One region of the Rothia sp. SD9660Na genome, then DNA from elsewhere that is predicted to be linked to it. Evidence: riboswitches for the same ligand, from Rfam matches in the RefSeq annotation. Region 1 holds a riboswitch; each other region holds the start of a gene.
The links. A riboswitch is a leader RNA that binds a small molecule or an ion and turns the genes downstream of it on or off. The one in region 1 is predicted to bind S-adenosylmethionine.
Positions count from the first base shown of each region.

Region 2: another riboswitch for S-adenosylmethionine. It lies ahead of QM007_RS09305 (nuclease PIN); the one in region 1 lies ahead of QM007_RS08585 (O-acetylhomoserine aminocarboxypropyltransferase/cysteine synthase family protein).
Region 3: another riboswitch for S-adenosylmethionine. It lies ahead of QM007_RS10055 (ABC transporter ATP-binding protein); the one in region 1 lies ahead of QM007_RS08585 (O-acetylhomoserine aminocarboxypropyltransferase/cysteine synthase family protein).

Region 1 covers NZ_CP125946.1:1,818,157-1,821,422, reverse strand. Annotated here, with positions in the region: gene QM007_RS08590 (S9 family peptidase) at 1-761, opposite strand, end outside; SAM riboswitch class IV at 900-1,017, shown strand; gene QM007_RS08585 (O-acetylhomoserine aminocarboxypropyltransferase/cysteine synthase family protein) at 1,139-2,485, shown strand; gene metX (homoserine O-acetyltransferase MetX) at 2,500-3,266, shown strand, end outside.
Region 2 covers NZ_CP125946.1:1,977,430-1,980,695, reverse strand. Annotated here, with positions in the region: gene QM007_RS09310 (DEAD/DEAH box helicase) at 1-1,207, opposite strand, end outside; SAM riboswitch class IV at 1,358-1,485, shown strand; gene QM007_RS09305 (nuclease PIN) at 1,521-1,736, shown strand; gene QM007_RS09300 (PIN domain-containing protein) at 1,733-2,164, shown strand; gene QM007_RS09295 (SDR family NAD(P)-dependent oxidoreductase) at 2,237-3,010, opposite strand; gene QM007_RS09290 (cell division protein PerM) at 3,123-3,266, shown strand, end outside.
Region 3 covers NZ_CP125946.1:2,150,387-2,153,652, reverse strand. Annotated here, with positions in the region: gene QM007_RS10060 (aliphatic sulfonate ABC transporter substrate-binding protein) at 1-940, opposite strand, end outside; gene QM007_RS10055 (ABC transporter ATP-binding protein) at 949-1,755, opposite strand; SAM riboswitch class I at 1,760-1,853, opposite strand; SAM riboswitch class IV at 2,055-2,155, shown strand; gene QM007_RS10050 (LLM class flavin-dependent oxidoreductase) at 2,264-3,266, shown strand, end outside.

The DNA of each region.
Region 1 (3,266 bases):
ACGTGGGTACGGGAGGACGACATGCCAGCACCCAACCAGAGGCCGTTATCGTCCTCGCGGTAGAGGGCAAAATCTTCAGAGGCGCTGGTGCCAATGGCGTGGGCACGCACTTCGTAGGGGCGCCAGGACTCATCGGCCACCGAATAAATCAGGTGCTTGGCTCCAGAGGCAAAGAAGGCCCCTGCAAAGACGTCCTCAATTTTCTCTTCCAGAATCTCTCCGGTATCGAGGTTCTTGAAGTACTGGGTGTAGCGCTCATCGCCTGAATCGTCCACACCGAAGGTCAGCAAGGAACCGTCGCGGGTGACCTGGAAGGATCCCAGGGAGAAAAAGGCCATATCGCGGGCAAATTCGTTGCAGTCCAGCACCACCTGCTCACCGTCGAGCGGTTCACCGGGACGGACGACCGGCGGCTGGTAGCGCTCTTCAACGCTACCCTCGGTCAGGGCAGGGACGCGGCACATGACCGGGTACTGCTCACCGGCAACCGTGCGATTAAAGTACCACCAGGCCCCGCGGCGCGAGGGCACAGACATATCGGTGAGCTGGGTACGGCCCTTAATCTCTTCAAAAATAGCGTCCCGAAGGGGCTGTTGATCTTCTGTGACCGCCTCGGTAAAGGCGTTCTCAGCGCGTAGATGCTCTAGAACCTCGGCGCTTTCCTTATCGCGCAACCACTCGTAGTGATCAACAAAAGTATCACCGTGATGGGTGCGCGCAAGGGGCACGCGCTTGGCAAGAGGAGGAGTCAGAGACATCATCAGCCCTTTCGTAAAAACTCGCTTCCCACCATTCTAAATGACGCTCACAGAACGTAACGTACGCAATACAAGGACACATGCTGAAACTTTAGAGCCCTTTCTTGACGCTCCCCGGGTGAGCCAGCCAGACTAGAAACAGGTCAAGAGAACCAGCGCTAAGCCCCAGCTCGCTGGTCGGCAACCCTCCACTCGCGGTGGGGTGCCCTGGGTGAAGACCGGGCGTACCCACCGAGAACCAGGTACGCAAGCGCGGGACCGATGTGCCTCTATCTTCTGCGAGGGCATCAGATTCTTTTCCTCCTGACCCGGGCGGAAGATACGGCATGCGGCCCGTTTCAACTGAACACTGAAACAACGATCTCCCTAGGAGTAACCGCATGACCACCGAGAACACCGTTCCCACCCCCTCCAACCCCACCGGCTGGAAGTTCGAAACCCAGCAGATTCACGCTGGCCAGGAACCTGACCCGGCAACCGGCGCTCGCGCCCTGCCCATCTACCAGACCACGTCCTTTGTCTTCAAGGACTCCGCCCAGGCAGCAGGCCGCTTCGCCCTCTCAGAGCTGGGCCCCATCTACTCCCGTATCAACAACCCCACCCAGGAAGCCGTTGAAAACCGTATCGCTGCCCTCGAAGGTGGCGTCGGGGCCCTGTTGCTCGCCAGCGGCCAGGCAGCCTCAACCTTCGCAATCCTGAACATCGCCGGGGCCGGGGACCACATCGTTGCCTCCCCTTCCCTCTACGGCGGCAGCTTCAACCTGCTCAAGTACACCCTCAAGAACCTCGGCATCGAAACCACCTTCGTTGACGACCCTGCCGACCCCGAGTCCTGGCGAGCAGCAGCCCGCGAGAACACCAAGGCCTTCTACGCAGAAACCCTGCCCAACCCTCGCGGCGATGTGCTTGATATTGAGGCTGTTTCGACCGTGGCCCACGAGGTTGGGGTGCCGCTCATCGTCGATAACACCATTGCCACCCCCTACCTGCTCAACCCCATCAAGTATGGCGCTGACGTGGTCATCCACTCAGCCACCAAGTACCTGGGCGGCCACGGCACCTCGGTCGGCGGCGTTATCGTCGACTCCGGTAACTTCGACTATGGCGCCTACCCCGAGAAGTACCCCCTCTTCAACCAGCCCGACGAAAGCTACCACGGCCTGGTCTATGCCCGCGATCTCGGTGCAGATGGGGCTTTTGGGGTCAACCTCTCCTACATCCTTAAAGCCCGGGTCTCTCTGCTGCGCGACCTCGGCTCATCCATCTCACCGACCAACGCCTTCAATATTGCCATCGGTCTTGAGACCCTCTCCCTGCGCGTCGAGCGCCACGTAGAGAATGCCCTCAAGGTTGCCCAGTTCCTCAAGGACCATCCCCAGGTCGAATCTGTCACCTACTCCGGCCTGCCTGATTCCCCCTACTACGACCTGGCCCAAAAGTACCTGCCCAAGGGGGCTGGCGCCGTCCTCGGCTTCACCCTCAAGGACGCCGACGCCGCAACCGCCCAGAAGTTCGTGGACTCCCTCTCCTTGCACTCCCTGCTGGTCAATATTGGCGATGTGCGTTCACTTGCTGTCCACCCGGCCTCCACCACCCACAGCCAGTCCACCACCGAAGAGCTTGAAGCCATCGGTATCAGCCCAGCCTTCATCCGCCTCTCGGTAGGGATCGAGCACATCGATGACATTCTCGCCGACCTCGACCTCGGCTTTGCCGCTATCCGCTAAGGAAAGGTAGCTCAATGACGACAGCACGTCCCGCTGACAGTGCCCCCCATCGCACCGACGGCGTCCTCACCCACGCCTCTATCGGTGACCTGACCCTCGAATCAGGGGTAGTACTACCCGACATCACCATCGGGTACGAAACCTGGGGCACCCTCAACGAGGCGGGCGACAACGCCATCCTGATCCTGCACGCCCTGACCGGCGACACCCACGTCTCGGCAGGGCGAGTAGGGGCGGACGCCAGTGAGCAGGACCGCGAAGCCGCTGAAGCCGCCGGCTGGTGGCCCACCGCAGTTGGCCCCGGCCGCGTCATCGACACCGACAAATACTTCGTCATCTCACCCAATATACTCGGTGGCTGCTACGGCTCCACCGGCCCCGCCTCACCAGCCCCCGCCAGCATCGACCCCGACCGTAGGCCCTGGGGATCCTGCTTCCCCCTGGTTACCATCCGCGACGGCGTCCACGCCGAAAAGCGCCTACTCGACCAGCTGGGCGTCACCTCCCTCCACCACGTTATCGGTGGCTCCCTGGGAGGCGCCCGCGCCGCAGAATGGGCCGTCACCTACCCCGACCTCGTCCGCTCCTGCGCCGTCATCGCCTCCGGCCCCGCAGCTACCGCCGAACAGATCGCCTGGGGCCACATGCAAAACCTGGCCATCCGGCAGGATCCAGCCTTCGCAGGCGGCGACTACTACCCCGGCCGCGGCCCCGTCACCGGCCTGGCTCTGGCCCGCCGCATCGCCCACACCACCTACCGCTCAGCTGCCGAACTTCACTT
Region 2 (3,266 bases), 160 kb from region 1:
CCCAGCGGGCTGCCGCTGCCGCTTTCACGTAGGTCTCCTGGGCCGCCCCACCCAGGGCGATAAAGCCCTGCCGGTTATTGCCCAGCTTATGGGTAAAACTAGCAGGCAGGGTGTACGCTCCCCAGCGGAGCAGGGGAGTCAGGCGCAGGGCATCGGCGGACGCCCCCCGCTCAGGGACCGGTTCAAGGGCCAGCTCAACCTGGGGTGCGCTTGCGATAGTCAGACCGGTTTCTTTGCCGTCCAAGAGGATGGTCAAGCCCACCTCATCGGCAGATTCCAGCAACTGCCAGAGCAGTGAGGAATCCACATTTGAGACAGAAGCCCAATCGCGGTGTGAGGAGTAGATGGACTGGGACCCGCGAATAACCGCATAAAACTCATTGAACCAGGCGGCGTGCTCGGGGAGCAGGCCGGTGCCAGCAGACCCGGCGGCAGAGCCCGAAAACTTCTCCCAGCTCAAACCGCCCTTGATCCACTTGCCGCGGGCCCCCATCATGAGGGGCCGGGCCTCCAACGAGATACGAGGAGCCCCACTATTCTTGGTCCAGCCGTACTTACCGGGAACTACCAGGCGCACATCAAGAGCGCCGGTTACCCGGTGGTTGCGGCTATCGTAGCTGGGGCGGGCAGCAAGAGAATGAGCCAGGGAGCGCTGCCAAGCCGGCAGGGACTGCCCGACCCGGGCACCTGCGTCTGGCTGGCCGTCCTCACCGGTTTGCCCGTTCTTGTACTCCTTCAGCAAATCTGCTGCCCGCTGCAGACCCATGGTGTCGGCCAGCTGCAAGATTTCCTGCACCTTCTCATTAGCGCCACCGGGCTGGTCTGCGCCGGGTGCCGGGCGGTTCTCCCTGGTCTTCCAGGTGCTTGAGGATGCCGTCATGGCCCGCTTGGCCTTGGCCGTGCGGTCGATGGCGGTCAGCATCAGTGCCACCGCGTGCTTACAGTTGTGGGCCACCGGGCAGGAGCAGGTCGAGGAAAAAGCGTAGGAGCCAGCGGCAACCTCGGAGGGGAAAGCCACCCGCGCGGTGTAGGGGGCAGAACCAGAGCCAGCCACCTGCCCTTCCAGCACCCGGGCCTGCTCATCATAGGTGTATCGGATGACGTTGCCTTCCCGCATGTACCTCTGCCCCCGCGTGTAGGCACGAGAGCCCACCTGCCGAATAATGGCGGGGGCTGTCACCGGGATTTCAGGGAAAGAAGTAGACACAGGCGCACCTTCACAACAGAGCAAATACCTAGTCTTCTAGCGTATCGCACCGCCTTACCCACAGCGCCCACGGGCTGGTTCATCACAGTAAGAAAAATTTCTGAGAACGGTGTTTACAGAAGCGCTGAGAGCGGGTTATGCTTTTACCAGCTTCAAGAGATTCAACTGTCAAGCTCCGACTTTGGTTGAACGCCAACCCCATGTTCACGGGTGGCTCGGATGACGAAGCGGTCTGCATCGCGCATTTCGGCGCTGTTTGGTGCAGGCAAGAGCAAGTTTCGAAAGGAATGCGCACTTTACGCGCAACGACGGCATGTCAAACGCTCGACCTCACGCCCACCGTCCTCACATCACCGTTCAGAAGAACATCTCTGCTGCCTCTGTACCCGCCCGCGGCGGCTACACCGCAATGAGCATCCAGGACTACACCCGCATCTCCAACGAGCGCAGCGAATTCCTCAACTTCCTGCTGGCCCCCAACCCCAGCGGTATCCCTGCAACTGAGTACGGTGTTCTGAAAGCTGCATGAGCCAGGTAGGTCTGCTTCTCGATTCCGATGTCCTTGCCGAGATTCGCAAGGCCACCCCGCACCCGCAGGTAGTGAACTGCCTACGCCGCCGCTCCTACCGCACCATGTACATCTCGGTACTCAGCCTTGGTGAACTCAAGGGGCTTTACCCCTACCCAGAAACCGAACGCTGGCTCGCTGAGCTCATGGACCGCTTCGACTCTCACGTGCTAGAAGTCGATGCGAAGGTATCACTGGAGTGGGCCGGACGCCACGCCGAGAAGCATCTTCACCTGGTGGGTGGGCAGCGCCCCGCCCCCCTCGCCACAGCGGCCCTTGAGGGCCTGATGGCTGCCACCGCCACCGTCCATCAGCTTGAGATTATTTCGAGCAAGGCCGAGATTTATAAGTCCTGGGGCGTCCCGGCGGTGGATCCCTGGGAAGACTAGAGCCTGCAATATAGGTTCCACAGGCTCACGCTGGATGGAGCCCAGCAGCTTCGCTGTGAGCCTGCAAAACCTTTAGTAATCTCGCGTTCTCGCTATTGCGGCTGCCACCAGCCGGCGGGGTAGCACCCGTGCGGCTGCGACCGTTAGTTTGTAGGGTAAGGACGGCACACAGATCGGCTTACCTGCCGTGACCGCAGCGATACCTTCGGCAACGACCCGCTGGGGGCTCAGCCATAAAAAGTCCGGTAGGCGGGGCTCGCCCTGGCCCATGGCGTCGTGGAATTCCGACCGGGTTAGGCCCGGGCATAGGGCCGTCACGTGGATACCCCGGCCCGAATACTGCAGGTGGGCCGATTCTGAGGCCACCACCAGGAAACGTTTAACTGCCGAGTAGGTGCCGCCGGGGGTAAAGGCTGCCACCGAGGCAACGTTAATAATGCGGCCCCGCCCGCGCGGCAGCATGGTAAGAATCGCCGTGTGCATGAGCTGGAGCGGGACCCTAGCCAACACGTCGACCTGGTCTAAGTGGCGCTCTACGGGCGCGGCATCAAAGCTCTTGCCAAGCCCGAAACCCGCGTTATTGACCAGTATCTCCACGGGGCGCTCAACCTGCTGTAGGCGCTCAACCAGGCGGGCGACATCCTGCTCCACCAGCAAATCGGCAGGGATTACCTCAACATCTACCGCGAACCTGCTGCGCAGCTGGGCTGCTAGTTCTTCTAGAGCCTCGGCCCGCCGGGCAGTGAGTACCAGGTTGTACCCGGCTGCTGCATACTGGCGGGCAAACTCGGCCCCGATACCTGCTGAAGCGCCGGTAACCATCACATACGAAGTTTCACTGCTCATAGCTCCCATTCTACCGCCGGGGCGAGATGGGCCGGTTATCTTCACCGCACTCTTACCTCGCACGCCAGCGTCATCAGGCACACAACAGAGAAACATGACATGATGAAAGACGATGAATACCACCGCTCACCCCAAACGTTCCCTCCCTATGCCCCTGTGGCTGCAGGGCTCAGTTGAACTTGCCCTCGTGGCGCTGGCCTCTTACCTCACCGTCGTCCTGCTCCTGGTGGCGGTCTGGTACACCAACGGCTTCAGC
Region 3 (3,266 bases), 330 kb from region 1:
CAACATCGCCGGATTCAACCAGGTAGGGGCCGACCTTTTCAAGCACGGCGAGCTGCTTGTCGCCGGGTACGTTATCGATGTCAAGGTAGGTGCGGTCCCAGACAACCTGGGCGGTTTCAAGCTCAATTCCGGAGCCGTCCGCCAGGATCTGTACGGCCTCTTGCTCGTTGGCGAGTGCCCAGTCGCGGGCGTATTCGTAGATATCAACGATGGCCTGGGCGGCTTCGGGGTCGCTCTCGATGAACTCCTCGGTGGCGTTCAAGAAGCCGTAGGTGTTGAAGTCAACGTTGCGGTAGAAGAGGGTGTTGCCGTCCTCAATTTCGGCGCTGGCCATGATAGGGTCAAGGCCGCTCCAGGCGTCTACGGTGCCCTGGTTGAGGGCGGTGCGGCCGTCGGCGTGCTGGAGCTGCTCGATGGTGACCTCATCGGGCGATACACCTGCTTCTTCAAGAGCTTGGAGCAGGAAGAAGTAGGGGTCGGTGCCCTTGGTGACGGCTACCTTTTTACCGGCCAGGTCTTTCACCGATGAGATACCGGTGTCGGTGCGGGTCACCAGAGCGGACCACTCGGGCTGGGAGTAGAGATCAATCACCTGAATGGGGGAGCCGTTGGAACGAGCCAGCAGGGCAGCTGAGCCCGCGGTGGAACCCACATCAATGGCGCCAGAACGCAGAGCCTCATTCGCCTTATTTGATCCAGCGGACTGTACCCACTCGACGTCCTTACTCTGCTCTTCCAGGGCGGTCTCAAGCCACCCCTTTTCCTTGATAATCAGGGAGAGTGGGTTGTAGGTGGCGTAGTCGATGGTGACGGTGGTGTTGCCCGCTGCGGCAGAAGTGTCGGCGGTAGAAGCGTTTTCCCCTGCTAGGCACCCGGTCAGTAGTAGGGTGCCGGTTGCGAGCAGGGCAGAGGTAGTGGTGAGACGAGAAATGAGTGACATGTGTGTTCCTAGTGTTCTTCAACGCCGAGTTCGGCCAAAAGTTCTTTACGCAGGGTGGCAAGCGCCGGGTTGCCGCGGTCGCGCGGGCGGTGATCGGGCACCTCAACAATGCGGGCAATCGTCGCGGGCGCGGCGGGGTCCGGCTTACCCAGCACAATCACCCGGTCTGAGAGGTAGAGTGCTTCTTCCACGTCGTGGGTGACCAGCAGGACGGTGGCCGGGTCGTGGGCATGAATATCGAGCAGCAGGTCCTGCATGTTGATGCGAGTCAGGGCATCGAGAGCGCCGAAGGGCTCATCGAGCAGAAGGATGCCGGGGTTCCGTGCCAGTGCCCGGGCCAGGGATGCGCGCTGAGCCATGCCACCGGAAATCTCACGGGGGCGGTGCTGGGCGTAGTCTGCCAACCCCACAACGTCCAGAAGGCGGGCAACCTGCTCGCGGGCAACGTCCTTGGGGGTGCCCTTGGGCAGACCCAGCGCCACGTTCTTCTCAACGGTGCGCCAGGGCAGTAGGCGCGGTTCCTGGAAGCCGATAGCTACACGGGAATCGAGACCCCGTACCGGGCTACCGTCGATGGTAACGGTACCGGCGGTCGCAGCCCCCAGACCGGCAGCAGCCCGCAGCAGGGTTGATTTGCCGCAGCCCGAGGAACCAATAATCGAGATAATCTCACCCGGGTAGGCGGTAAAAGAAACGTTTTTAAGGACGGTGCGGGTCTCCCCGCGCTCGCCGATGAAGGTCTTGCCGACGGCATTGAAGTCGATTTCGCAGGCGGTGAGGGTGGTGGGGGTGCCTTCTAGCGTGGGTGCGCTCATGCTTTCTCCATCGTCTCTTGGCGTTAGCACCGACCCCTGGGGTAGGGAGGTTGCTGCGACGTCGTGGAGCCAAGTCTCTCGGTCGCTCTGGATGGTTAACGCTTTCAACGCTAGGGGCGTTTGGTGGAACTGGGCAAGAGTATGACGCGGTATTTCGGCCGGTTACGAGTGTGACGCTGTGGGTTGATCTGACCGGAACCCGCAGACGTCCGTAACAGAGCTCAACACGCGCCACAATGTGAAACGTAGCCCGAGATGCTTGCACCTGGGCGGGCTGGGCGGGCTACACTAAATCTCAAGATCAAGAGTCCCAACGTCAAGCTCTGGCTAGTTGGGCGGCAACCCTCTCCCGTAGCGGGGTGCCCCAGATGAGGATCAGGCAGTAATGCAAGTACGGCGCAACCAGGCGCCACCTCCGCGAAGGCTCGGCGCCTTTTACTTTGGGTAAGGACGCCAGTGGCAGCACGGGCGCGGAGGGCCAAGCACCACCTGTGAAAGGGCCCGGTTCATGACCGAGAAGAAGCGCATCGTCGTCAACGCCTTCGATATGACCACCACCAGCCACCAGAGCTTTGGCCTGTGGCGTCACCCCCGCAACCGCGCGGATGAGTACAACACCATCAAGTACTGGACCGACCTGGCTAAGGTCTGCGAGAAGGGCCTCTTTGATGCGGTCTTCATTGCGGATGTGGTCGGTGTTTACGATGTCTACAAGGATTCAGTAGCTCCCGTGCTGAAGGACGGCGCCCAGGTTCCTGTGGGTGACCCCTTCCTGCAGATTTCTGCTATGGCTGCTGTCACCGAGCACCTGGGCTTTGGCGTTACCGCTGCCGTGACCTACAACCAGCCCTACACCCTGGCCCGCTCCTACTCCACCCTGGATCATCTGACCGGTGGCCGCGTGGGCTTCAACGTGGTGACCTCCTACCTGCAGTCTGCTGCTGAGAACCAGGGTCTGCCCGGTCAGATTGAGCACGATGAGCGGTACGAGATTGCCGAAGAGTTCCTCGACGTCTGCTACAAGCTGTGGGAAGGCTCCTGGGAGGACGGCTCTGTGCCCCGCGACCGTGAAAACGGTATCTTCGCTGACCCCTCTAAGGTTCACCCTATCCTGCACAAGGGCAAGTACTTCCAGGTACCCGGCATCGCCCTGACCGAGCCTTCACCCCAGCGCACCCCGGTGATTTTCCAGGCCGGTGCGTCCTCCCGCGGCCAGGCTTTCTCAGGCCAGCACGCCGAGGCTATCTTCATCACCGCCCTGCGCCCCCACCTGACTAAGGTGCTGACCGAGCGCATCCGCAACGAGGCTGAAAAGGCCGGCCGCAAGCGTGATGACGTGAAGATTCTGGCTATGCTCTCCGTTGTTGTGGACGAGACCGACGAGAAGGCTCAGGCCAAGTACGCCGAGTACCTCAAGTACCAGAACGTTGAGGCATCCCAGGGCATCATCGGCGGCTGGAGCGGTCTTGACCTGGATCAGTTCGATGAGGACGAGGCCCTTAAGTACGTTG